2 regions of the Ruminococcus intestinalis genome follow, and region 2 is predicted to be linked to the other one. Evidence: a T-box and tRNA genes for the amino acid it is inferred to sense, from the RefSeq annotation. Region 2 holds a T-box; the other holds one or more tRNA genes.
The links. A T-box is a leader RNA that pairs with one kind of tRNA and senses whether it is charged. The one in region 2 lies ahead of pheS (phenylalanine--tRNA ligase subunit alpha), so its partner is inferred to be a tRNA-Phe.
Positions count from the first base shown of each region.

Region 1 (12,509 bases), on a different contig from region 2:
CTTCCCCGTCCGACATTGGATACAATATACCCGTCATTTTCAAGCAATTTATATGCTTTTGCTACGGTATTAGGGTTAATGCCAAGCTCAGATGCAAGACTTCTTACAGGCAACAATTTATCACCCGGCTTCAATACTCCCGCTGATGCAAGACGAATTATATTGGTACAAATTTGTTCATAAATCGGTACTCTTGATGTCAAGTCAATCTGAATCATTATTCTACCTCCAATCTTATAAATTGCACTCATTGGATTTATTGTATTAATTTAAATAGTACATCTTAAATATATACTATTTAATTATTTTTGTCAATACTTTTTATCATTTTAGTAAATTTTATTCGATTGTCATTTTTTTGTTCTGAATATGTAATCTATTATACAACAATATTATATGTGCAAAAAACACAGAAAAAGAAAAAAGCAAGACAAAGTCTTGCTCTTTTCTATGCTCACAAAAATTAAAAGAAAGAAATAACTATAAACTTTTTCAAAACATATAATTGAAAATTTGTTATAATTTATCTTATGGCTTTATTATAGCACATAATACTTCAAAATCAAGCATATTTTTTAATTTCATTCAAAATCAGCCATTTATATATGTTGTATAAGCTTTGTATGCGATATTTGTGCAATTTGTACATCAGAAGAAATTTAACTCTTTTAAAAAATAAATCCAGCCGAATAAAGTAAAACACGAAAGCATAGTTGTAAAAACTACGGTACCTGCCGATAATTCATAATCGCTGTCCATTTGCCTTGCCATGGTATAAGAAGACACAGCGCAGGGCGATGCAAAAATTCCGATAAGCGAAACTAAATCAATTCCCCTGAAACCAATCATAATAGCTACGGAAAGACTGATTGCAGGCACAATAATAAGTCTTGCAAAAATAACCGCAATAAGGTTTTTCTTGTATCTTTTTATGCTTGCAAATTCAAAAGATGCTCCGAGCACAATCAACGCAAGCGGTGTTGCCGCCGACGCCATATCAGAAATAACGCTCTCTGCAATTTCAGGTAATTTAATACCGAAAACCGCAAACAAAATACCTGCAACCGAGCCGATAATCAGCGGATTTGTAACTATGCCTTTGAGTATTTTTGTAATTTTTATACTCTCTCCCCTGAATACTTCAAGTGTTATTACAGCCAGAATATTATACATCGGAACAATAACCGTGACAAGCATAGATGTCATACCAAGTCTGCCGCTGCCAAAGATATTACCTACAATCGGCAAACCCATAAGCACAAAATTACTCCTGTAAATCGCCTGGATTAGCGCGCCACGACTTTTATTTGATTTTTCAAAAATTAAAGCAAAACCAACCGACAAACCGTAAATAACCGCTACGGCAACAACCGCATACAAAAGAAGTGATGCATTAAAATCTGCCGACAAATCAAAAGCATATATATTGTTAAACATCAAGAACGGAAAGAAAACATTAAAAACGATTTTGTTAAGCACAGGCAAATGAGCCTCTTCAATCACCTTCATTTTTCGCACAGTAAAACCTATAGCAAGCATTATAAACATAGGCAGTACCGCATACAGAGCCACAAAAAAATTAGACATTCTACCATCTCCTCAAAGAAAGCATAGCATATATTGTTTATAAATACAATATAATGTTAATTACCTTTACAAATTTGTTAGGCATTATAAACATCTTTCCCATTCCATTCACTTAAATATCATTGAAAAAAGCGGTGTAATGTGTTAGAATAGTTTATAATATAAGTGAAAGGTTCTGAAAACTTGAAAAAATGTGATTATTGCGCAAAAGAAATATCCTATTTTGAACAATATTGCAGTGAAGAATGTCACGGCAATGCAAATAAATATTACGAAACTACCGAAAAGTACGGTAAATTGTTCAGCATTATAAATATGATTTGCTTTTTCGGTATTCCTATCGGAATTTTTCTTTTTGCGTTTTTGCGAACTGCGGGAATGATAATTACGGTCGCAAGCTGCGATATTCTCGGCATAATGCTTATTTTACTTCCGTTTCCCACCGAAAATATGATTTCAAAGTACAAGCTGAAAAAAGCAACGAAAATTACCCGTATTATCGGACTTGCCGTAATCGGCCTCGGATTTATGTTTTTAATCTTTATGTTATTGTTCCCGATTATTTTTCCTGATTAACTTTCGTTTGAAAATTTTAATGTAAAGGAGTAAAAATTTGAGTGTAAATCAAAATACAGGAAGAAACTATTGCATTTCCATACTAAGAGTATTAGGTATGCTATTTATAATACTTTGTCATATTGCAAGTTGGCTTGATATAGCTTTTTTAGAACAATTTTTTAATTATGGCGTATATATTTTTTTATTCATTTCTGGATTTCTTTATGCAAATAAAGAAATCAATAGCCCTTCTAAATGGTTTTTGACAAGAGTAAAAAAACTGTTAATTCCATTTTATTTGTTTGTTATTCCTGTTTCCATAGTGTATTTTAAAATAAATGGATTTGATGGCTTGGAAGCAATAAAATATTTATTTTGCTTGCAAGGCATTAATTTTATAACTCCTTTCATACCATTTTCTGAAATTAAACCTTTAGGAAATTTGTGGTTTGTTACAATTATTCTTATTTGCTATTTACTGACAATATTAGTTAAAAAGATTGAAAAAAAGCATAAACTCAATATAGCTGTAATAATTCTGATACTTGTTGCTGCTTGGTTTATTCCAAAAATAATGATGTGTTTTAACATACCATATATTTCACTTGAATATTTTGTTACATATTTTTTAGGATATTATATTTCTAAATTCAAAGTAAAAAATACACTGCCGATATTCATTATTTATGGCTTGTTTTTATTTTTAGCTTCTATTGGCATCAGATTAGTAGGCAAATATTGTTTTGATAATTCTATTAATAATTTTTATTTACTGATCGTTTCCGCTACTCATTTAGGATTAGCTGTATCAACTTATTTCATTTGTAATTATTTGGTTAACAAATTTACAATATTTATAAAAATTGCAAAATCAAATATTTGGATAACTTTTGATAAATTGTCATATCCAATATATATTACTCACTATGCTTTTTTAAATAGTGTAACTTCAGTTGATAATTTTGGATTATCTAAACCGATTTCATTTATACTTTTTATATTAATGACTATTACAAGCGCACTAATTATATTTTATATTGATAAAGCTATACAAAACAAAATTATCAGAACATAAAAACAACTGAATATTTATTTTAAAAGCGTCAATAATATTTTTACAATTATAATTAAGGAGGATTATTATGATTGATAAAATTGCCCTGACGCTTTTAATTATAGGCGGACTTAACTGGGGCTGTGTAGGTATTTTTCAGTTTGACCTTGTCGCCTGGATTTGCGGCGGTCAGACAGGAATTATAAGCCGAATTGTTTACATTCTCGTTGCGCTCGCCGCAATTTGGTGTATTTCACTTTTATTCAGAGATACCGACTCCGATACTGCAGTTAATAATGATTCCGTGTAACGCAAAAGGTGGCTGTCCGCTACGAACAGCCACCTTATTTTTATATGTAGTTTTAATTAAAGAGCCTCTACAATTTCCTTTGTATCTCTTGCAATAACAAGTTCTTCGTTAGTAGCAATAAGCTCAACTCTGATTTTTGAGTTTGGAGTTGAAAGTGTGCCTGTAACGCCGCACTTTGCTTTCTTGTTAAATTCCTTGTCCATCTCTACACCAAGGCAAGAAATGTAATCGCATACGGTTTCACGGAGCTGTGGCTGATTTTCGCCTATACCGGCTGTAAATACAATAGCGTCACAACCGCCGAGTGCAACATAGTAAGAACCGATTGTCTTTGCAATCTGATAATAAAGCATCTCGTGTGCGAGGTGTGCTCTGTGGTTGCCCTGCTGTTCTGCAGCGCAAACATCACGGTCATCGGAAGATACACCCGATACACCCAAAAGACCTGATTCCTTATTAAGAATCTTAAGCATTTCTTCTGCAGAAACATTCTCTTTTTCTGCAATAAATGTAATTACGGATGGGTCAAGAGAACCTGAACGAGTACCCATCATAAAGCCGCCGAGCGGAGTAAGACCCATTGATGTATCAATTACCTTGCCGCCCTTGATAGCTGTGATTGATGAACCGTTGCCGATGTGACAAGTAATGATTTTTGTATCTTCAATATTCTTGCCCATAAGTTCAGCCATTTTCTGTGATACATAACGGTGAGAAGTACCGTGGAAGCCGTAACGGCGGATACCGTACTTTTCATAGTATTTATATGGAATAGCAAACATATAAGCCTTTTCCGGCATTGTCTGATGGAAAGCGGTATCAAATACTACAACCTGAGGAACATCTTTGCCGAATACCTTTGTACAAGCATTGATACCCTGAATGTGAGCGGGGTTGTGGAGAGGAGCAAGAGGAGCAAGCTCTTCAATCTTCTTGATAACATCGTCTGTTACGAGAACCGACTTATTAAAATAGCTGCCGCCCTGCACTACTCTGTGACCGATTGCGCTAACCTCTGACAAATCCTTGATTGCACCATACTGCGGATCAAGAAGTGCGTCCTTAACAGCCTCAAAAGCCTGTGTATGATTAACCATCTCTGTTTTGCGTTCAATTTTTGTGCCGTCAGGAGCTTTAAAACCGATAAATGCACCCTCCTGACCGATTCTTTCACAGTTTCCTTTTGCAAGTACCTTTTCGCTGTCCATATCAATAAGCTGATATTTAAGTGATGAGCTGCCTGCGTTAATAACGAGAACCTTCATTATTATTCATCCTTTCAACTATATTAGTTGTCCTAAAGCGATTTTTGATATATAATATATCTGAGGACAATTAAAAGTCACTCTGTGAGTGTTACATTATAATGATAAAACTTTTTATAATAGTTTTCAAGTGATTTTTTTAATATCTGACAATAATTTTTTGCTTTTTCGAGGTAATGCTATGGCAATCGGCATAATTTGCGAATTTAACCCTTTTCATAACGGACATAAATATTTAATACAAAAGGCAAAAAGCCTTGTAAACGAGCCTGTTGTGGTTGTAATGAGCACAAGCTTTACACAGCGTGGCGAAATCGCAATTACAGACAAATTCACAAGGGCAAAGTCTGCCCTGCTCGGCGGCGCTGACCTTGTAATAGAACTGCCTGTCGCCTATGCCGTATCAAATGCCGAAGTATTTGCAAAAAGCGGAGTTAAAATTCTCTCATCTTTCTCACAACTCACGCATCTTGCATTCGGTTGTGAAAACAGTAATATTGAACTTTTGAAACAGACAGCCGACGCACATAAAAATACTGCCGTACAATCGCTTGTGGCAAAGGAAATGCAAAACGGTTCGTATTATCCGAAAGCAATTGAATCTGCCGTGCGTGCAATATACGGCGATAAAACAGCCAAAATCCTTGCCACACCAAACAATGTGCTTGCCGTTGAATATCTTAAAGCATTGCCGAGCAACATATCACCACTGCCAATCCGTCGTGAGGGAGTTGAACATGACAGCGAAAACACTGAAAACGGTTTTGCCTCCGCATCATATATAAGAGAACAATTAAAGCAAGGCAAAAATATTGCGGAGTTTGCTCCTTTTGAACCGACAGAGCTTGCTCTGCCCGATAATTTGGAAACCGCCTTGCTGTATAAATTGCGCTCCATGTCTGTTCATCAGCTTGCCGATTTACCCGATGTAACCGAAGGACTTGAAAACAGAATTTACACGGCAGTGCACGAATATAATTCTGTTAATGAAATATTGTTTGCCGTAAAATCAAAGCGTTACACACTTGCAAGACTACGCAGAATTTTAATATGCGCACTTTTGAATATAACAAAAGAAATTCAAAACACAGAACCGTGCTATGCAAGAGTGCTCGGCTTTACAAATGACGGTGCAAAAATCCTGAAAAGCTGTACTCTCCCCGTTATAACCTCTGTAAAAAAAGGTTTGTCACTCGGAGGCAATACAGAAAAATTACTTAAAACAGAAATTTTCGCAACAGATGTTTTTTCACTAGCTGTAAATCCGCCTAAAAAGTGCGGAGCAGACTTCACAACGCCGATAATAAAAATATAAAATCAGTTACCACAAAATAAATATCTGCTATAACTTGCAAATATTTTATATTGTGGTAATATATGTATATAGTTAGTTTAGACTAACTATATGTTGAAAAGAGGTAATTCTATGACAAAGAAAAAATCAATTATAATGCTCTTATGCGGTATTTTAGGTTGCATATGTTTCGGATGCGGCGACAGCCTTTTATAAAAGAAATGATTAACTTTTCATTATATATCGAATGGCTTTCTTGTTGCTATCGCACTTTTAAAGGCTAACGCCGTTGTGTTCAAGCCGCCAAACAGCAAGCTGTTTGGCTATCGTTAGATTGCATAAAAGGAAAGTATTTGTGGGCTTTGCCCACACCCACGACCTTTGAAAAGGTCGACCAAACTTTTATAATTGCTTAATAAAGCAATCAGCTAAACAATAATTTATTATTGTTATGCCAACATTCAGAACAGAACCTTTATTTACCCCATAATGCGTAAGCATTACTTTTTTGCATACTTAATTTTCAAAAAGTAAAAGCACCTGTCTGCTGACAAGTGCTTTCTTTTGGAGCGGATGACGGGGCTCGAACCCGCTACCTCCACCTTGGCAAGGTGGCGCTCTACCAGATGAGCTACATCCGCATTTTTGGTGCCTCCGGACGGAATCGAACCATCGACACGGGGATTTTCAGTCCCCTGCTCTACCGACTGAGCTACAGAGGCAAAAAATTGGCGACCCGGAACGGGTTCGAACCGTCGACCTCTAGCGTGACAGGCTAGCGTTCTAACCAACTGAACTACCGGGCCAAATGTGGTGGGAACAATAGGACTCGAACCTATGACCCTCTGCTTGTAAGGCAGATGCTCTCCCAGCTGAGCTATGCTCCCATTTGGTAACTGTTGCCTTTGTTTCGGTCTGTAAAGACTCAAAAATACATATTAAATTATCAATTTGTTGAGAATAAAAAAGCACTTGACTTACAAGTGTTTTTATTGGAGCGGATGACGGGGCTCGAACCCGCTACCTCCACCTTGGCAAGGTGGCGCTCTACCAGATGAGCTACATCCGCATTTTTGGTGCCTCCGGACGGAATCGAACCATCGACACGGGGATTTTCAGTCCCCTGCTCTACCGACTGAGCTACAGAGGCAAAATTTGGCGACCCGGAACGGGTTCGAACCGTCGACCTCTAGCGTGACAGGCTAGCGTTCTAACCAACTGAACTACCGGGCCAAATGGTGGGAACAATAGGACTCGAACCTATGACCCTCTGCTTGTAAGGCAGATGCTCTCCCAGCTGAGCTATGCTCCCATTGCCTTTGTCGCTTCGCTTTCGTTTGTCGTATCTCTTAGCGACAGGTATTATAATACACCATATCTGCTCAAATGTCAACACTTTTTTGAATTTTTTCAAAAAAACTTTACAAAAGCAAAGCAACACGATATTTTACGACAATTTACTCTTTTGACTTTTTGTCTTTGGAAGTGTTATCCTTGGAATTTTTCTCTTTAATAATCTTCTCAAGGTCTTCTTTATTAAAGATATACTTCTTGTTACAGAAATGACAATTAGCCACTACTCTGCCGTTTTCATCAGGCATTGCACGAATTTCATCGTCGCTCATTGTACAGAAAAGTCTTTCGAGTTTTTCTCTTGAACAAGTGCAAACATACTTTACAGGGTACTCGTCAAGCACTTCTACCTCAAAGCCTGCAAGAGCGGTTTTGCATATATCAAGAATACTCATTCCCTTTGCAAGCATAGTTGTAACAGGCTCGAGAGTTTCGAGATTCTTTTCAAGTTTTTCAATTGTATCTTCAAAAGCACCCGGCAAAAGCTGAATAAGCAATCCGCCTGCGAGCATCACTTCGCCGTCCTCTTTATTAATAAGAACGCCAAGCGCACATACTGTGGGAATCTGCTCACTTGTTGCAAAATAATTGGTAATATCCTCGGCAATCTCTCCGCTTACAAGCTCAACCTGACCGATATACGGGTCGCCTGAACCGTAATCACGCATTACATTAAGCACACCGTTTTTACCTACTGCTTTTGAAACATTGATTTTGCCGTTGTTATAGTATTCGGTAGGGCAATTTGCGTTTCCTACATATCCACGAACATTACCCTTACTGTCCGCAACCGCTATTACGGGTCCGAGTTCTCCGTCACCCGATACTCTAAGGTTAATTGATGCGTCTTTCTGCTTGAGCATTGCGCCCATCATAGAAGTCGCACACAAAAGTCTGCCGAGTGCCGCAGTAGCGCTTCTTGAAAGTCCGTGAATTTTCTGTGCCTTAAAAACAATATCGGACGCATCAATAGCCGATGCCATTACTGCACCGTCCGATGTTATACATCTTATAATTTTATCCATATTATTCTCCCGTTAACATTCCTTATTGATTGGATTTTTCATTCTTGCCACAAAAACAAGCCTTTGTTCGTCGGCTTTCGGTTCGTCAAAACTCATATCTCCATATACAGCCTCAAGTTCAAAACCCGCATTTACAAGCATTTCCGTCAGTTTTTCTCTTGAATATCCACGCTCCGAAAAGCTCTCGCTTGTTCTATAATAAATGCCGTTTTCTTCTTCAAAAAAGTCAAGGTCAATATCCGTCACGCAGTTTTCCCGTAAAGTATTCTGCCACACGCAAAATACCTTATCGGTTTCATATACAAATGTATTATTTGCAAGCACCTGTTCGTGTTTATAAACGGTATTGACATCAAATACAAACAAACCGTCTTTATCCATAAAGAAAGCTACACGCTCAAAAGTCTTTGTCACATCTTCTTCTTTTGTAATGTGATTTATGCTGTCCAGCGTACAAATACAGGTATCTATAGTGCCGTAAAGGTTAAGATTCTGCATTTTCTGCTTTAAATATAAAATATTAAGCCCTTTTTCGCTCGACTTTTGCATTGCCTCGCTAAGCATTTCCGCACTTGCGTCAATTCCGTAAACATCTATGCCCTTAAGTGCCAACTCCGTAGTAAGACTGCCCGTACCGCAGGCAAGGTCAAGTGTAATGCCAAATTCGTGATTATGCCTTTTCATAAGCTCACAAATGTAGTCGCTTCGCTCTTTGTAGCCGACATTTTGCATTAATACATCATAATAATCGGCAAAAATATTGTAACTCATTTGTTTTCCTCTTTGGCGATTTTATCGAGTACAAGTGTGTAACCGTAGGTATCGTTATCAAAAAGAGCACGCTTTACACGACTGATTGTTGCGGTTGACGCACCCGTTTCTTTTACAATTTCAGAATAAACCTTTTTTTCTGTAAGCATTTTTGCTACAACAAGTCTTTGTGACATAGCCTTAAGTTCAGGACTTGTGCATAAATCTTCAAAAAAGCGATAACACTCCTCTTCGTTTTCAAGAGAAAGAATTGCTTTAAAAAGAAAATCAGTATCACTGTTTTTTAACTTAGAGTTCATAATTTCCGTTCTCCTTTGCAAAACATTGCAAATATTTTTATACACTAAAATTTTAACATACAAAAGTATAAAAGTAAATATCAACAGAAAAATTTTTATAAAAACAAAAAGCTGCCTCAAAAGAGACAGCTTAAAGTTTATACCTGATAAATTATAGGTTAAGATTAGCCTAATTCAGCAAAGTACTTAATTGTTCTAACCATCTGGCTTGTGTATGAGTTCTCGTTGTCATACCAAGAAACAACCTGTACCTCATAAAGATCGTCAGCAATCTTTGATACCATTGTCTGTGTAGCATCGAAGAGTGAACCGAATCTCATACCGATTACGTCTGAAGAAACGATTGGATCTTCGTTGTAACCGAATGACTCAGAAGCAGCAGCCTTCATAGCAGCGTTAATGCCCTCAACTGTTACATCCTTACCCTTAACAACAGCTGTAAGAATTGTTGTTGAACCTGTTGGAACAGGAACACGCTGTGCAGAACCGATGAGCTTACCGTTGAGCTCAGGAATAACAAGACCGATAGCCTTAGCAGCGCCTGTTGAGTTAGGAACGATGTTAGCAGCACCTGCTCTTGCTCTTCTGAGGTCACCCTTTCTGTGAGGACCGTCGAGGATCATCTGATCACCTGTGTAAGCGTGGATTGTTGACATGATACCGCTCTGGATCTCAGCATACTTGTTAAGTGTGTTAGCCATAGGAGCGAGGCAGTTTGTTGTACATGAAGCAGCAGAAATGATTGTATCATCAGCTGTAAGTGTACCCTCGTTTACGCTGTAAACGATTGTCTTAAGATCGTTGCCTGCAGGAGCAGAAATAACAACCTTCTTAGCGCCGGCATCAATGTGAGCCTGGCTCTTTGCCTTTGATGTGTAGAAACCTGTGCACTCAAGAACTACGTCTACGCCGATCTCGCCCCATGGGAGTTCAGCAGCGTTAGCCTTAGCATAGATTGTAAGAGTCTTGCCGTCAACTGTGATTGTGTTGTTCTCGTCATCAGCCTCTACTGTGTGAAGGTTCTCACCGATTTTACCGCAGTAACCGCCCTGTGCTGTATCATACTTGAGAAGATCTGCGAGCATTGATGGTTTTGTAAGGTCGTTGATAGCAACTACCTCATAGCCCTCTGCACCAAACATCTGTCTGAATGCAAGACGACCGATACGGCCGAAACCGTTAATTGCAACTTTTACTGACATTTTAAATTCCTCCTAATTTATAAGGTAGTTTAATTATATTACATTTTTTGCTGTTATTCAAGTGTTTGATAAAATTTTAACAAATTTCTTATGAATTTTACATAAAAACGAAAATTTTACAAAATTTCTGCATCTTTTACTGCAATTTGACGAACGCTATTGTCAAATTGTCCTGTGAATGTTTCACTTTTTAATTATTTATTTGCAAAATTGCCATTAATATTCTTGACATTTTTATTAAATTAGGATAAAATACTTATAATACCGTTAGTGCGGTTAAATAGGATTAATGCAAATTTACCTATTTTTTATTAATCAGACTCGTTCAGAGCCGTTATTTATAGATATTTTTTATTTAGTTTTTATAACTTATTAATCGTTATAATATACCTTTGTTGCAAACCACAGCATATAAAAAATATTAAAATTAAATTATTTTTATAAAAATGAAAATTGAATATCTTTACTAACGGCACCGACAAGGCTGTTTGATTGAACTTAAACTTATTATCTAATTAAAAATCAAACAAGGAGGTGTCAGAATGTCGTTATTAGCAATAATATTAATTATTGTTGCGTTGCTTCTCGGTGCGGGCATAGGCATTTTTGCAGGTATAAGCTATCGTAAAAATGTTGCCGAAAAGGAAATCGGAAGTGCAGAAGAAGAGGCAAGAAAAATCGTGTCGGAAGCTATGAAAACAGCCGAAGCCAAAAAGAAAGAGGTTGTTTTAGAAGGCAAGGACGAGGTTCACCGTTTCAGAACCGAGAGCGAAAAAGAAATTGCCGACCGCCGCAAAGAAGTTCAACGCCAGGAAAGACGCATTCAGCAAAAGGAAGAAACCCTCGACAAAAAGCTTGACAACATGGAGCTTAAGGACGAAAAGCTTTCTCGTAAGTTAAAAGACGCTGATGCAAAGCTTGAGGAAATCGAAACACTCAAGAAAAGTCAGTTTGAAATGCTTGAGAAAATTTCCGGCTATACAGCCGAGCAGGCAAAGAGTTACCTGCTTTCACAGCTTGAGGACGAGCTTGCTCATGAGAAATCCGTTAAGATTATGGAATATACGGAGCAGCTTAAGGATGAGGCGGACGAAAAAGCAAGAAACATTATTTCTCTTGCAATTCAGCGACTTGCCGCAGAGCAGGTTGCAGAGGCTACAATTTCCGTAGTTCCTCTTCCGAATGACGAAATGAAGGGCAGAATTATCGGTCGTGAGGGCAGAAACATCAGAGCCATTGAAACACTCACAGGTGTTGATCTTATCATTGACGATACACCGGAAGCAATCACTCTTTCAAGCTTTGAGCCTGTAAGAAGAGAAGTTGCAAGGATTGCTCTTGAAAAACTTATTTCAGACGGCAGAATTCATCCGGCAAGAATCGAAGAAATGATTGAAAAAGCAAGACGAGAAGTTGACGCTACAATCAAGCACGACGGCGAAAGAGCAGTGCTTGAGGCAGGCGTACACAACATTCATCCGGAGCTTGTCAGGTTACTCGGCAGACTTCGTTATCGTACCAGCTACGGTCAGAATGTACTTAATCATTCACTTGAAGTTTCATATCTTGCAGGTATGATGGCAAGCGAGCTTGGTATGGATCCGACAATTGCAAAGCGTGCGGGTCTTTTACACGATATCGGTAAGTCAATTGACCACGAGGTCGAAGGAACTCATGTTCAGATCGGTGTAGATTTGGCAAGAAAATACAAAGAACACGATGCGGTTATTCACGCTATTCAGGCTCACCACGGTGATGTTGAGGCAAAGACGGTTGTAGCTTGTCTTGTAC
Region 1 is NZ_JACOPS010000002.1:387,137-399,645, forward strand. Features, by position in the region: gene H8R91_RS06000 (GntR family transcriptional regulator) at 1-218, opposite strand, end outside; gene H8R91_RS06005 (AEC family transporter) at 649-1,587, opposite strand; gene H8R91_RS06010 (hypothetical protein) at 1,771-2,163, shown strand; gene H8R91_RS06015 (acyltransferase family protein) at 2,201-3,220, shown strand; gene H8R91_RS06020 (DUF378 domain-containing protein) at 3,288-3,509, shown strand; gene H8R91_RS06025 (acetate/propionate family kinase) at 3,566-4,774, opposite strand; gene H8R91_RS06030 (tRNA(Met) cytidine acetate ligase) at 4,956-6,089, shown strand; tRNA gene H8R91_RS06035 (tRNA-Gly) at 6,634-6,709, opposite strand; tRNA gene H8R91_RS06040 (tRNA-Phe) at 6,715-6,790, opposite strand; tRNA gene H8R91_RS06045 (tRNA-Asp) at 6,798-6,874, opposite strand; tRNA gene H8R91_RS06050 (tRNA-Val) at 6,880-6,955, opposite strand; tRNA gene H8R91_RS06055 (tRNA-Gly) at 7,062-7,137, opposite strand; tRNA gene H8R91_RS06060 (tRNA-Phe) at 7,143-7,218, opposite strand; tRNA gene H8R91_RS06065 (tRNA-Asp) at 7,225-7,301, opposite strand; tRNA gene H8R91_RS06070 (tRNA-Val) at 7,305-7,380, opposite strand; gene hslO (Hsp33 family molecular chaperone HslO) at 7,526-8,446, opposite strand; gene H8R91_RS06080 (class I SAM-dependent DNA methyltransferase) at 8,459-9,217, opposite strand; gene H8R91_RS06085 (YerC/YecD family TrpR-related protein) at 9,214-9,516, opposite strand; gene gap (type I glyceraldehyde-3-phosphate dehydrogenase) at 9,681-10,718, opposite strand; gene rny (ribonuclease Y) at 11,261-12,509, shown strand, end outside.
Region 1: it encodes a tRNA-Phe, which carries the amino acid that the T-box ahead of pheS (phenylalanine--tRNA ligase subunit alpha) is inferred to sense. The anticodon was not compared.

Region 2 (12,509 bases):
TTTGACCGTCATTTGCCGTTATACTTCCTCCTGCCGAAAAATCTCCTTTGCTTGCCGTAAAATCGGCATTAAAATTTGTAATTATACTTTTTTTAACTTCATTACTTTGGCAAGCAGAAAAAATTATTGCCATTAAGAAGAATAATACAAAAAGCCTTAGTTTTTTCATATTACGCCACACTCCTGTCTTTGCTTAATTATATGTAAAAAGCAAGGCAAAAATTATTTATACAAAAAATAAATGGCAACATAAATAACTTTAATTATCTATGCTGCCAATCTTCAATTTGTTTTTGAATTGTCAATTAAAACAATCCATTTACCGTTTCTTTTTCCGCTTTCACGCTTTATAAAGCCTTTTTCCTGTAAAAGTACGGTTTTCCTTTTTATAGAGCGTTCTGATTTTCCTACCTTAACGGCTAAATCCTTTTGAGTGATTTGCGGATTTTCTTTTAACGCTTTTATGATTACTAAATCTTCAAGAGATAATTCCAAAGTGCCATTTTCTTTTTCAAAAGTGTCATTTTGGCACTTTGAAATTTCATATGTGGCACTTTGAATTTACATTAGTTTCAAATAAGCTGTTGGAATCATATCTATCATATCGGTTGGCAGCATTGATATTTTACCGAGTTTTTCTGCGGCAAGGTCGCCGATTGTGCCGTGAAGAAATACTCCTGCCGCTGCTGCATTGATAGGGGATGCACCTTGAGCAAGCAGTGAGCCGATTATTCCTGACAAGACATCACCGCTGCCTCCGGTTGCCATTCCCGAATTGCCTGTGTGATTAATATAAACTTCACCGTCAGGTGATGCTATTATTGTTCCCGCACCTTTTAAAACAGTTACTACACCGAATTTTTTTGCAAAATCAATCGCAGTATTTTCTCTGTTTGAATTAACCGTCTTTGGAGTTGAATGTAAAAGTCTTGCCATTTCGCCGGGATGAGGTGTAATAATGGCAGGCGCTTTTAAATTTTTAAGAATTTCCGGTTTATTGCAAATGCAGTTCAATGCGTCGGCATCAATCACAAGCGGCTTTTCGCAATTTGTAATTACAGATTGTACTAAATTTTTTGTGTCATCACAAACCGAAAGTCCGCAGCCGATTAATACGGCAGAAGATTTTTCGCACATTTCAAGCAAAAAATCGGTGTTTTTACTTGAAATTACACCGTTTGAAGTTTCTTCAAGCGGATAATATACGCTTTCAAGAATATTTGTTGCACAGACAGGATAAATGCTTTTCGGTACGGCAATTTTTAATAAACCGATTCCGCATCTTAAGGCTGCCTTACCTGCCATAATTGCAGCGCCTGCCATTCCGTAACTGCCGCAAATGCACAGTAAACTGCCGAGAGTACCTTTATTGGAGTCATCGGGACGGTTAAAAACAGCCTTATTAAAAAGCAATCTATCTGTTTCTTTCATAATTTAGCCTCTTTTGTAAAAAATCTTGAGTACAATGTCTTTCTTAAGATGACCTTTCATTGCATTGAGAATTTTCTCGTTAGGCGCAAATACAAGCAAAGTTTTGCCGTATGCCGCAGAATTAAAAACAGCATAATAGTTGTTTTCGTCATTAATATCGGCACAAGCCTCAATGCGCTTAGCAAATCGCATTGTATCAATTACTTTTTCATCTTTGTCAAGAATTTCAATGTCGCTTATCTGCAGTTTGCACATTGTTTTTCTTTTTCTTAGAGCAATAATCTTTGAAACCTCAATAATTCCGCCTGAAACCGAATATTCATATTCTACACGCTGAATACTGAAAACATACCAAACTATGTATATTCCTATAAGGAAAATAAAAAACGCCACATAGATAAGGTAAGCAAGTTGGAGCGGATATGCAAGCGCAATGCAAAGGGCGGGAATTGTTATAAGCAATGCTACCGATAAAATTTTAATGATAAGCTGTTTTGGCTTTTTAACTCTTTTTACAAGCTGTTCGTTAAATATTTCCAATTTTTTTACTCCTTTTTTAAGTAGATTAATAGTATAATAACATAATAAGCGTTTTTTTTCAATAAAACTATTGCAAAATCAAAAAGAAAATGATATTATACTAATGATAACACGCTGACGAAGAGAGTAGCGTTTTTTATGCCGAAAAGAGAGCAATGTCAAGGCTGAAAGCATTGTGCGGCGGAAATTGCGTGAAGTTCACTTCCGAGTGGTGAGGCTGAAATAACAGTAGGTTTCAACGGCTGACTCCGTTACAGGTCGGGAAGTGTTTGCTTCTTTAAGCAAAAATCAGGGTGGTACCACGGATATTATTCGTCCCTGCGTAAGTGATTACGCAGGGATTTTTATTTTTACGGAGGTATGTATGAACGAGAAAATCATAAGCCTTATGGGCGAAATCAACGCCAAGGTTTCAGAAATTTCCGATCTTGTCGAGCTTGACAAGATCAGAGTTGCTTATCTTGGTAAAAAGGGCAGTATTACTGCACTTTTAAAGGGTATGAAAGATCTTTCTCCGGATGAGAAAAAGGCTTTTGGCTCTGAAGTAAACCAGCTTAAGGCTATGGCGAGCGAAAAGATTGAGCAGAAAATCGAAGAACTTAAGAAGAAAGAGGTAGAAAGAGAAATTGCCTCTATGCGTCCTTTTGATATTACCGCTCCGTCAAATATTGTAAAAGGCTCATATCATCCAATCACACTTGTACAAAGACAGTGTGAGGCTATTTTTAAATCAATGGGCTTTACTGTAGAAGATTATTCTGAAATTGTAACCGATTACGAATGTTTTGAGTCACTTAACATTCCTAAGCATCACCCTGCAAGAGATATGCAGGATACTTATTATCTTGATAACGGTCAGCTTTTGAAGTCACAGACTTCTGCCGCACAGAACGCCATTCTTAAAAAATACGGTAAAAACCTTATTGAAAACGGTGTGCCGATTAAGGCAATTTTCCCGGGCAGATGTTTCAGAAATGAGGCAACCGACGCTTGTCACGAAAACACATTCTTCCAGATGGAGGGTGTAATGGTTGACAAAAATATTTCAATTTCAAACCTTATCTTCTTTATGAAAACTATGCTTTCGGAAGTTTTCCAAAAAGATATTAATGTACGATTAAGACCCGGATTTTTCCCATTCGTTGAACCGGGATTTGAGCTTGATATCAGTTGTCTTATCTGCGGCGGCGAGGGTTGTCCTTCATGTAAGCACAGCGGTTGGCTTGAGCTTTGCCCATGCGGTATGATTCATCCGAATGTACTTCGTGAGGGCGGTATTGACCCGGACGAATACACAGGCTTTGCATTTGGTCTTGGTCTTACAAGACTTGCAATGATGAAGTACGGCATTAAAGACATCAGAGATTTGAACAGTGGCAGCTTAAAGGCATTGTCACAGTTTACAGATGATAAGTAAGGGGGAGAATAGTAATGTTTTTATCAATGAACTGGATTTCAGACTTTGTTGATTTATCGGGACTTGACAAGGTTGAGCTTATACATCAGTTTTCTCTCTCTACAGCCGAGGTGGAAAACGAAATTTTCTTCAAGGGTTCAGAATTAAGCGGTGTTGTTGTAGCTGAAATTAAATCAATTGAAAATCACCCTGATTCTAAGAAACTGCACTTACTCAAGGTTGACGCAGGTGAAAGCGAACTTGTTGATGTAGTTTGCGGTGCACCGAATGTAAGAGTAGGTATGAAAACCGCTTTTGCAAAGGTTGGCGCTAAACTCGGTGAAATTACCATCGCACCTCGTCCGCTCGCAGGTTATACTTCATACGGTATGTGCTGCAGTGAAGCGGAAATCGGAATCAGTGACGATAATTCGGGTATTATGGACATCACAGATGATGTTGCAAACGGTACAGATATTAAAGAAGTTTACCAGATTGACGATATAGTTTTTGAAGTTGACAATAAGTCACTTACAAACCGTCCTGACCTTTGGGGACATTACGGTATTGCAAGAGAGTTTGCCGCACTTTCGGGCAGAGCATTAAAGCCGCTTGAGGTTGAAGATCTTACTCCGTACAATGAGCTTGCAAAGGTTGATATGAAGATTGAAGATCCGCTTTGTCAGCGTTACAGCTGTTTGCAGGTTGAGAACATCAAGAGAAATGTAAGCCCTGTAAATATGAGAATCAGACTTTATTACTGCGGCCTTCGTGGTATTAATTTCCTCGCTGACCTTACAAACTATCTTATGCTCGAAATGGGTCAGCCAATGCACGCTTTTGACTCAAGAAAAGTAGAGAAAATTCGTATTAAGCGTTTTGACAAGCCTTTTGTATTCCGTACACTTGACGGTGTGGACAGAAACATTGACGAAAATACACTTATGATTTGTAACGATAATACTCCTGTTGCAATCGCAGGTATTATGGGAGGTCTTGATTCGGAAATTGTTGACGATACAACAACTCTTACTCTTGAGTCTGCTACATTTAATGCAGTATCGGTTCGTAAGTCAACAGTAAGACTTGCTCACAGAACAGACGCATCTATTCGCTACGAAAAGTGTCTTGACCCTGAAATGACAACTGTTGCAATCGCAAGATTTGTTAAACTTTTAAAGACATATGACAGCGATATTAAGGTGGTTTCAAGCCTTACAGACGAGTATGCTTTCCACTATGAAAAGATTACTCTTGAATTTGACAAGGCATTTGTTGACCGCTATACAGGTATTGAAATCAGCAACGAAAGAATCGTAAAAACTCTTGAAAGCCTCGGATTCGGTGTGCAGCTTGCAGGTGATGATTTCACAGTAACCGTTCCGTCATGGAGAGCTACAAAGGATGTTACAATCAAGGCTGACATCATTGAGGAAATCACAAGAATTTACGGTTATGATAACTTTGCCGTCCATACAACCCGTTCACCTCTTTATCCTGTAAGAACAGGCGAGTTAAAGAGTAATGAAGATAAAATCAAGGATATTCTTGTTCAGAGATATAATCTTCATGAAGTCCATTCATATGTATGGGCATATAACGACGAGCTTAAAGCACTTGGCATTGAAGTTGAAAACAATGTTAAGCTTGCAAACGCTACTAACCCTAACATTGAAACAATCAGAAATTCAATTATTCCTACACAGCTTTGTCAGGTTAAGTCAAATACTTCGTATTCAAATGATTTCGGTATTTTTGAAATTGGCAGAGTTGTAAAAGGCCTTGACGAAAACAACCTTTGCATTGAGCAGAAAAAACTTGCAATCACACTTTTCAGCAAAGTTAAGGATATTAAAACACTTTACTTTGAGCTTAGAGATATGCTTGTTGTACTTTCAGAGGACATTAAGCACAAATCGCTTGGCTTTAAGAAAGCAGAGCCGACACACAGCTATGAACACCCTGTGAACCTCTACACAATTATGATTGACAATGAGGAAATCGGTACAATCGGTATTGTTCACCCGACTGTGGGCAAAAAGCTTGACAAGAAAGCAAGCGTGGTATTTGCTGAGGTTGATATGAATGCATTTACCGATGCACAGACCGCTCCGATAGTTTACGATGAGCCGTCAAAATTCCCGCCGATTGATTACGATATTAGTGTGGTTGTTCCTGAAAAACTTTTCTTTGAGGATCTAAGCAAGTGCTGGATCGGAAAGGGCGAGGGTATCTTAAAGGGTACAAAAATTGTTGATACCTACGATACAGACACAGTACACAGTATCACAATCAGATTTGAATTTTCATCAGCCGAGAGAACTCTCTCATCAGCAGAGGTTCAGACTGTAATGGACGAAATCATTGCAGAACTTGCAAAAATCGGTGCAAATTTAAGATAATAAATTAAAACAACCGACCGTAATTAAATTTTACGGTCGGTTTTGCTGTGTTGTTATATTGACAGTAAAAGAAATAATTTTAAAATAAAATATATGAAAAATTTACATATTATAAAAAGAAAACTACCGCAAACAATACTATTGCGGAAGGAAATCAAGAGGTTGAACCTGACGCTTAAAATATAAAATTAACTAAAAAATAATTAACAAAGGAGAAAACCAATATGTCAAGCAATAACAATCAGCTTAATGTACCACAGGCAAAGGAAGCAATGGAACGCTTTAAGATGGAATGTGCTAACGAAGTAGGCGTAAACCTCAAGCAGGGTTATAACGGCGATTTAACCTCAAGAGAAGCCGGTTCGGTAGGCGGACAGATGGTTAAAAAGATGATTGAATCATACGAAAACAGTATGAAATAATTTGATTTAATAAATAAATCATAAAAATATATCGGGGCATATGGCAACAGCTGTATGCTCCGATGTTTATTATGCAATATTATTCTTAAAATATCAGTTGATTTTCAAATTATGCTCTTTTATGTACTCCAAAAGTGCTCTGCAACCATTGTCAATGTCGGTGTAAGTAACATCAAAATTGCCTGTGTACCATGGATCTGCCACATCTCGTGAATAATTGGTAAACTCAAGCAGGCGGTGAATTTTCTTTTCATTGTCAAAACCGACTATCCGCTGTAAATTGCGCAAATTCATAGAATCCATAGCAATTATGTAATCATAATTTTTGTAATCGTCTTTGGTAATCTGCACAGCATGGTGTGAGGTGAACGGAATGTTCATTTCTGTTAATTTTGCCTTTGTTCCACGATGAATACCGTTGCCGATTTCCTCCGTACTTGTCGCAGATGAATTAATTAAAAATTTATCGGCAAGCTTGTTATCCGCAACAATTTTTTTCATTACAAATTCCGCCATAGGTGATCGGCAAATATTCCCATGGCACACAAACATTATCCTTATCATAACAAAATTCCTCCCGATTTGCCTTAATATGCCGTGATTTGCAAGGGTGAATTGAGTATAACAGGAATGAGTATCACTTTTAAAATTTTCTCAAAACACGCAAATCAAGGCAAAATGTGGCATATTGAATTTTTCAAAAGTAGTCAAACAGTAGTCAGTTAAGGGGGTGCAGACTACTTTCAAAATCAACCGTATAACGATAGCTTTTAAGCAAGGGGGTGCAAAATGGATTTTTGCTTGTTATAATTCACCAATTCAAGCTATCGTTAATGGGTTTAAAAGATGATTTTATTATAGCATAAAAACCTTTTAGTCACAACTTTGGAACTTGAATTTTAGACTTTTTTTATTGAATAATATTGTTTTTTATTTTCTCCATTGCAATATCTCCTCTAATGAACGCGGTTCATACTTCATCCACGGTTTCATGCATCCAACATTAATAGCCTTAACCTCTGTTTTATAAACATGTCTGCAATCATTATAAATCATTTCATACAGACACTTCTGATAATATTTATCCTCAGCACTATTGTGCGTATGTCCGTATAGAAGAATAGATCCTTTCCCCATCTTTTTCCAACTGAAAATAGGGTAATGGCATAATACAAGATTGTAGTTTTTATCTTTCACAGAATCATGGATTTCCTTATAATCACACATGTCTGCAAATAGCTGATGATATCTATAATCTGATACATCATCATGGTTTCCTTTAATAAGTATTTTCTGCCCTTTTAATGTGGATATGTACGAAATAAGATTTTCATTTTTCCCTCGACAACTTATATCTCCAAGAATGAATACTTTGTCTCCATTATTTACCTTGCAATTCCATTTTTTTTTGATTATTTCATGCATCTCTTCCAGATTTTTAAACGGTCGTTCATCAAATCTAATTGAAGTTTCTTGAAATAAGTGTAAATCGCTAATATAATAATTCATTTTCGTTTCTAAGTTCCTTTATTTTTCTAGGGTGTCATTTAAAATCACTATGTTTTTATTTAAAAGCTATACGGTTATGAATTTGCTGAAACACATATACCATTATTATTTTCGCCTTCAACATAGAATTCTTCTTCGGTGTCCAAACAAACAGCTGCTAATCGACCGTTTTTTAAGTTGCATCCACAATCAATCGCAATATGATTATTTTTTCTGTAAACATATCCAGGTCTTGGATTCCCTTTAATTTTCTGCGTTGGAGTGTGTCCTGTTACAAGATTCACATCGTCATAATACTGAACATCATATTTTGCTCTGCTCCAAACAAGTTCCTCTATTTCATAATCTTCTAAAGTTTTTTCCAGACTAAAATTGCCAAGACCACCGTGAACCAACAGATAATTTTTACCGTTTACGGTCAATTTTTTATATAATTGCAAATCGTTTAAGAAATCTATAACCTCATATTTCATATCAAGATCCAGAGCACGAAATTCATCGAGTGTTGTCTTGCTTCCGTTGCATTGCCATATCACCAAATTGTTTAGCATTTTTTCATTTAACTGATCTATTGACATCTCAGTAATTTCTTTCATAAGAAAAGGCAAGCACTGTAAAGCCATATATTCATGGTTACCTGCCAGGCATATAGTATTTGGCATTTCCATGATTTTCATAAGTGCCTTAATGGGATGAGGTCCTCTGTCAAGTATATCCCCTAAAATATAAAGCGTATCAGTATCCTTTAATTTGATCTTATCAAGCAAGTCCAAGAACATATTATATTGCCCGTGAATGTCTGAAATAACATATGTAGCCATAAAATTACCTCCAAAATATTAATTTCACTCGCATAGTTTAAAATTCATACTCATACATCTCAATTTCTTTCAACTGTAGTTGCTCAGTTTGTTTTTAGCAATCTATTTACACATTCTATTATAAAATTTCTAATCTTCTTTGCATATAAATCAACATAGTGATATTTTTGTTTCAAAAATTATAAACATATGCCTATGGACTAATATTGTCAGCATTTTAAATTATATTGCCTTGTTTTTCTGTAATTCTTTTTTTAGAAAATCAACAATCTTATTCGAGCGATATTTAATCACATTTGTGGCTTTTAGCAGATAATCCCTCAGAATGTTTAAATATTCCTGATCTTGATAATAGCTTTCGCCTTTACGATCTTGACTCTCTGCTGTTATTAACAATCTCCTTTTTAAAGGCGTACAAAAAAGCAATTTGGGCTGTCCATTTTCAAAATAATCCTCCAAGAAAAATCGTTTTTCCCATTTATTGATCTCTAAAAAAGCTGGGTCATATTCTTGATTACGGTTTAATTGCATCTCAAATTTTGTAAAATGATTATCATCAGCTTTTATTTTATCTTGATATTTCTTGATGGCTAACAAGAACCAATCAAAGTAATCTCTCATTCCCTCGCAATCGTTGCTGTTATAGTAACATGCTCTTGCACCGTTTATTCCGTATTTTATTGTACTTCGGTTAGGGATTATAATGAAATTTCCTACCCAATGGTAAGTTTTCTCAAATTCCTTTATTTTTGACCACAGTTCAAGATCTTTGTCTGCGCCAAACAGTTTTGCTCGGTATGCGAAATCATTTTCTATGCTTTTTTTACCTATCAAGGAGCCGAACGAATTCATTGTATCCCCGCGAAAAGCATAAGTTCCTTCCATGTTCCAAGGTCCCATATTTTCAAAGCTCAAGTCATAAATATCACCCCACAAAATGATATAGATTGCCTTCATTATTAGTGTCATATCAGGATCAATATCTCCAATAAACTTTGAGAGTTCATCAAGACAATACGTCCTCAGACCTTCGACATCTCCAGCTAAAATTTCCTCCACAAAATTGCTTAAAAGCTCCAATGCGTTTGTGTAATCTTTCGTTTGTTCATACTGTTCTCTTTTCATTATTTCTTATCCTTTCTTTCCCATTAGTTCTTGATCTATGGCAACCTTAGTTGCTCGATGGTAATCCCAGGCTCTGTGGACATAATAAAAAATGGGTTTATATACATCAAGAATTTGCTGCACACTATAATTAAGAATGTGGTTCATAGATTCCTGAAAATGCTGAGAGAAAATCTCATAACGCATCATACAGCCATTAAAAACATCACCATCTGTTTCATCCATGATGAATGTATGCTCATAAAGGGAATTGCAATCGTACGATAGATGCATATTAAGGTAATTAATAATCCTCGCTGCTCGTATTGCTTCCTCTTTATTATGTACAACTGGCTGGCCATAGTAAGACTGGCAGTACAAATATTCATCTTTAAAGCGAACACAAGTTTCAACACATCCACTAAATATTTCTGGAATTTCTGTGAATAGATACAATGTGTCTAACGATTCTATTTTTATAGGTCTGTTTTCTTCATTCAGATATCTGAATGGAATATTCTTTTCTTTTAAATATTGCAGGATTACTTTTTTAATTTCTTTTTTTAACATTGGTACCACCTCTACCTTTTTATACTTAATTATAATAATTTTAAATCATTTTTTGATTTAAATTATAGAAGCGATACTCGTTAACTAAAAAAGTTACAAATACTTCTTTTTCCTTTAAAGTCCAAGTTGTTTTTCTAAACAGACCACTGCAATAAAAAAGCTGTTGTGCAAAATAGATTCCTTTTATCTATACCACAACAGCCTTATATCATTATTCTGATTTATCTTTTTTGAGTTTTTTCAATGCTGTTTCTATTCTTTCTATTACTATCTTTTTTAACTGAGCCCCTTCTAAAATTTCTATACATTCGATGTATTGCATTACCCAAAATGAAAATGCATTCACATTTATATTGGGAAATTTTATTTTCAGCATTTTTACATTTTCTGACTTGTATTCGCCTTGAATTTCATATAAACCGTTTTGATTTAAATCATCATCTTTTGTCGCTCCGAACCAGTCAAAAATCTGTGTAAGTTGATCTGCTTTAAATCCTAACACGATAGTTTCTTTTTTACCAGAATAAAAATACGGATTTGAATAAATAAATTTTAGGGGGTTATTACTTTCCTCTACAACAGGTTTTACACTGCCTTCGTTATCCATAACTGTAATTTCTGACATTAAATCAATTCGGAAATAATAAAATTTCTTTACATTTTTTCCTATAAATGCCATCAAATAATATCTACCATTATTCATCATAATCCGAAATGGAGATACACATCTTTCTTGATTACCAATATTAAGTTTTACTTTCTTATTAATATAATCATAGAATGCTAATTTGAATTTAATTTTCTTATGCTTATTAATAGCTTGTTGTATTTTCGATACATTTTCCATAACATCAATTTCGTCAATTTTTCCATCAATATCTGAATTATTTAGTTCGAAAAGTTCTTCTTCAAAATCTCTTGCCTCATTCACAGCACCTTGTCCAAAAGTTTTGCTCAGTGCAACATAATATTCCCGTTTGATTGCCGGACCCAATATTTTTGAATATGTAACAGAATCTGCTAAATACTTTGCAAAAGTTGGAATATCTACAGTTTCAGCTATTTCTCCCAACTCTTTTTCATACCAGTATCCAATGATTTTCTTTCCTCGCTTTGTTCTCTTGAATCCTATCTTACTATCGCTTATAATTTTGTAACCATATTCATAATTCTTGTCCTCTTTTACTATATCCTTATCTATGTACTTATCTATTTCTTCTGTATTCTCGCCAATCAGTCTGCGTAGATTTCTTACTAATGTACCTTTAGTAGGTAGTGGGCTTCCTTCTGAAATGAATTTTTTTTCCATTATGGCATAGATTTCATTTATTTCGGAGGGCTCAAATTTAGTTCCATTTGTGGATTTTATAAAATCTATGCATTCTTGTTCTGTCAACTTCATTTCTTTGTATCCTTTCTGCCTGTTGAACTGTTCTATTAGATAATTTTCGCTTTATTTATATTATAATATACCTATTTACTAAAATTTTCAAATTGATTTTAGACGCAAATTGCAATAGCAAGTTGAAACAATTTTTTAAGAATATCATGTTCATTAAAGTAGATATTTGTAAGTCACCGCAGTAAGGAATGTTGTATCAAATATTTAAGTAGCGTATATTCTATCTAACTGAATTTCAAACAGCTCCTCAGGCGTGTGATAGTTAAGAATTTTTCTTGGCAGTCCATTGATTACATCTGAAAAGAATAGTATGTCTTCCGTCTTATAATCACTCATGCTCTTTCCTTTGTTTCGGGGCGTTCTTCAATACTTTTGCCCAGTATTTTTCTGCTTTTTCGAGTGCTGAGGATTTGGTGTTTCGCTTAAGCTTTTCAGGCAACTCTATGTTTTTGATTGGCAGTATACCTAAATCCACATAGTTGTAAAGAGTTTTAGTGCATACCATTTCATCAGAAGAAAACAGATTGTTTTCTTTGACATATCCGACACTGGCATCTAACGACCAACCTTTTTTGGTAAACATTTCGACTACATAATTGAGAAATTCAACACATTAAAGGCAACGGTAATTCTTTTTACTGTTTATTCTCTTGTCTTTGTATTTCTGTTCAGCAATATCAGGTTTATACCTTTTGACTTTGCCGTTATACAAATACACCGTTACGCTCTTTAATTCTTTATTGATTGTATTGTATGGGCGATGAAGTTCTTTGGCTATTTTGTAAACCGACCAGTGGTCTATATTAAGCCTGATTGATATATAGTAGCGTTCTTCTCTTGTTAAGTGTTGACCTTTCTTGTGCTTTGGTGTAAAATTAAGCATATCCATAGTGACGATTTTCTTTCGGATTT
Region 2 is NZ_JACOPS010000001.1:153,560-166,068, forward strand. Features, by position in the region: gene H8R91_RS00745 (hypothetical protein) at 1-169, opposite strand, end outside; gene H8R91_RS00750 (Lrp/AsnC family transcriptional regulator) at 283-495, opposite strand; gene H8R91_RS00755 (NAD(P)H-hydrate dehydratase) at 562-1,431, opposite strand; gene H8R91_RS00760 (DUF6106 family protein) at 1,435-1,971, opposite strand; T-box leader at 2,077-2,294, shown strand; gene pheS (phenylalanine--tRNA ligase subunit alpha) at 2,336-3,388, shown strand; gene pheT (phenylalanine--tRNA ligase subunit beta) at 3,403-5,769, shown strand; gene H8R91_RS00775 (alpha/beta-type small acid-soluble spore protein) at 5,994-6,191, shown strand; gene H8R91_RS00780 (low molecular weight protein-tyrosine-phosphatase) at 6,285-6,755, opposite strand; gene H8R91_RS00785 (metallophosphoesterase) at 7,122-7,700, opposite strand; gene H8R91_RS00790 (metallophosphoesterase) at 7,775-8,521, opposite strand; gene H8R91_RS00795 (hypothetical protein) at 8,744-9,646, opposite strand; gene H8R91_RS00800 (hypothetical protein) at 9,653-10,195, opposite strand; gene H8R91_RS00805 (WYL domain-containing protein) at 10,407-11,597, opposite strand; gene H8R91_RS00810 (hypothetical protein) at 11,926-12,180, opposite strand; gene H8R91_RS00815 (helix-turn-helix domain-containing protein) at 12,211-12,486, opposite strand.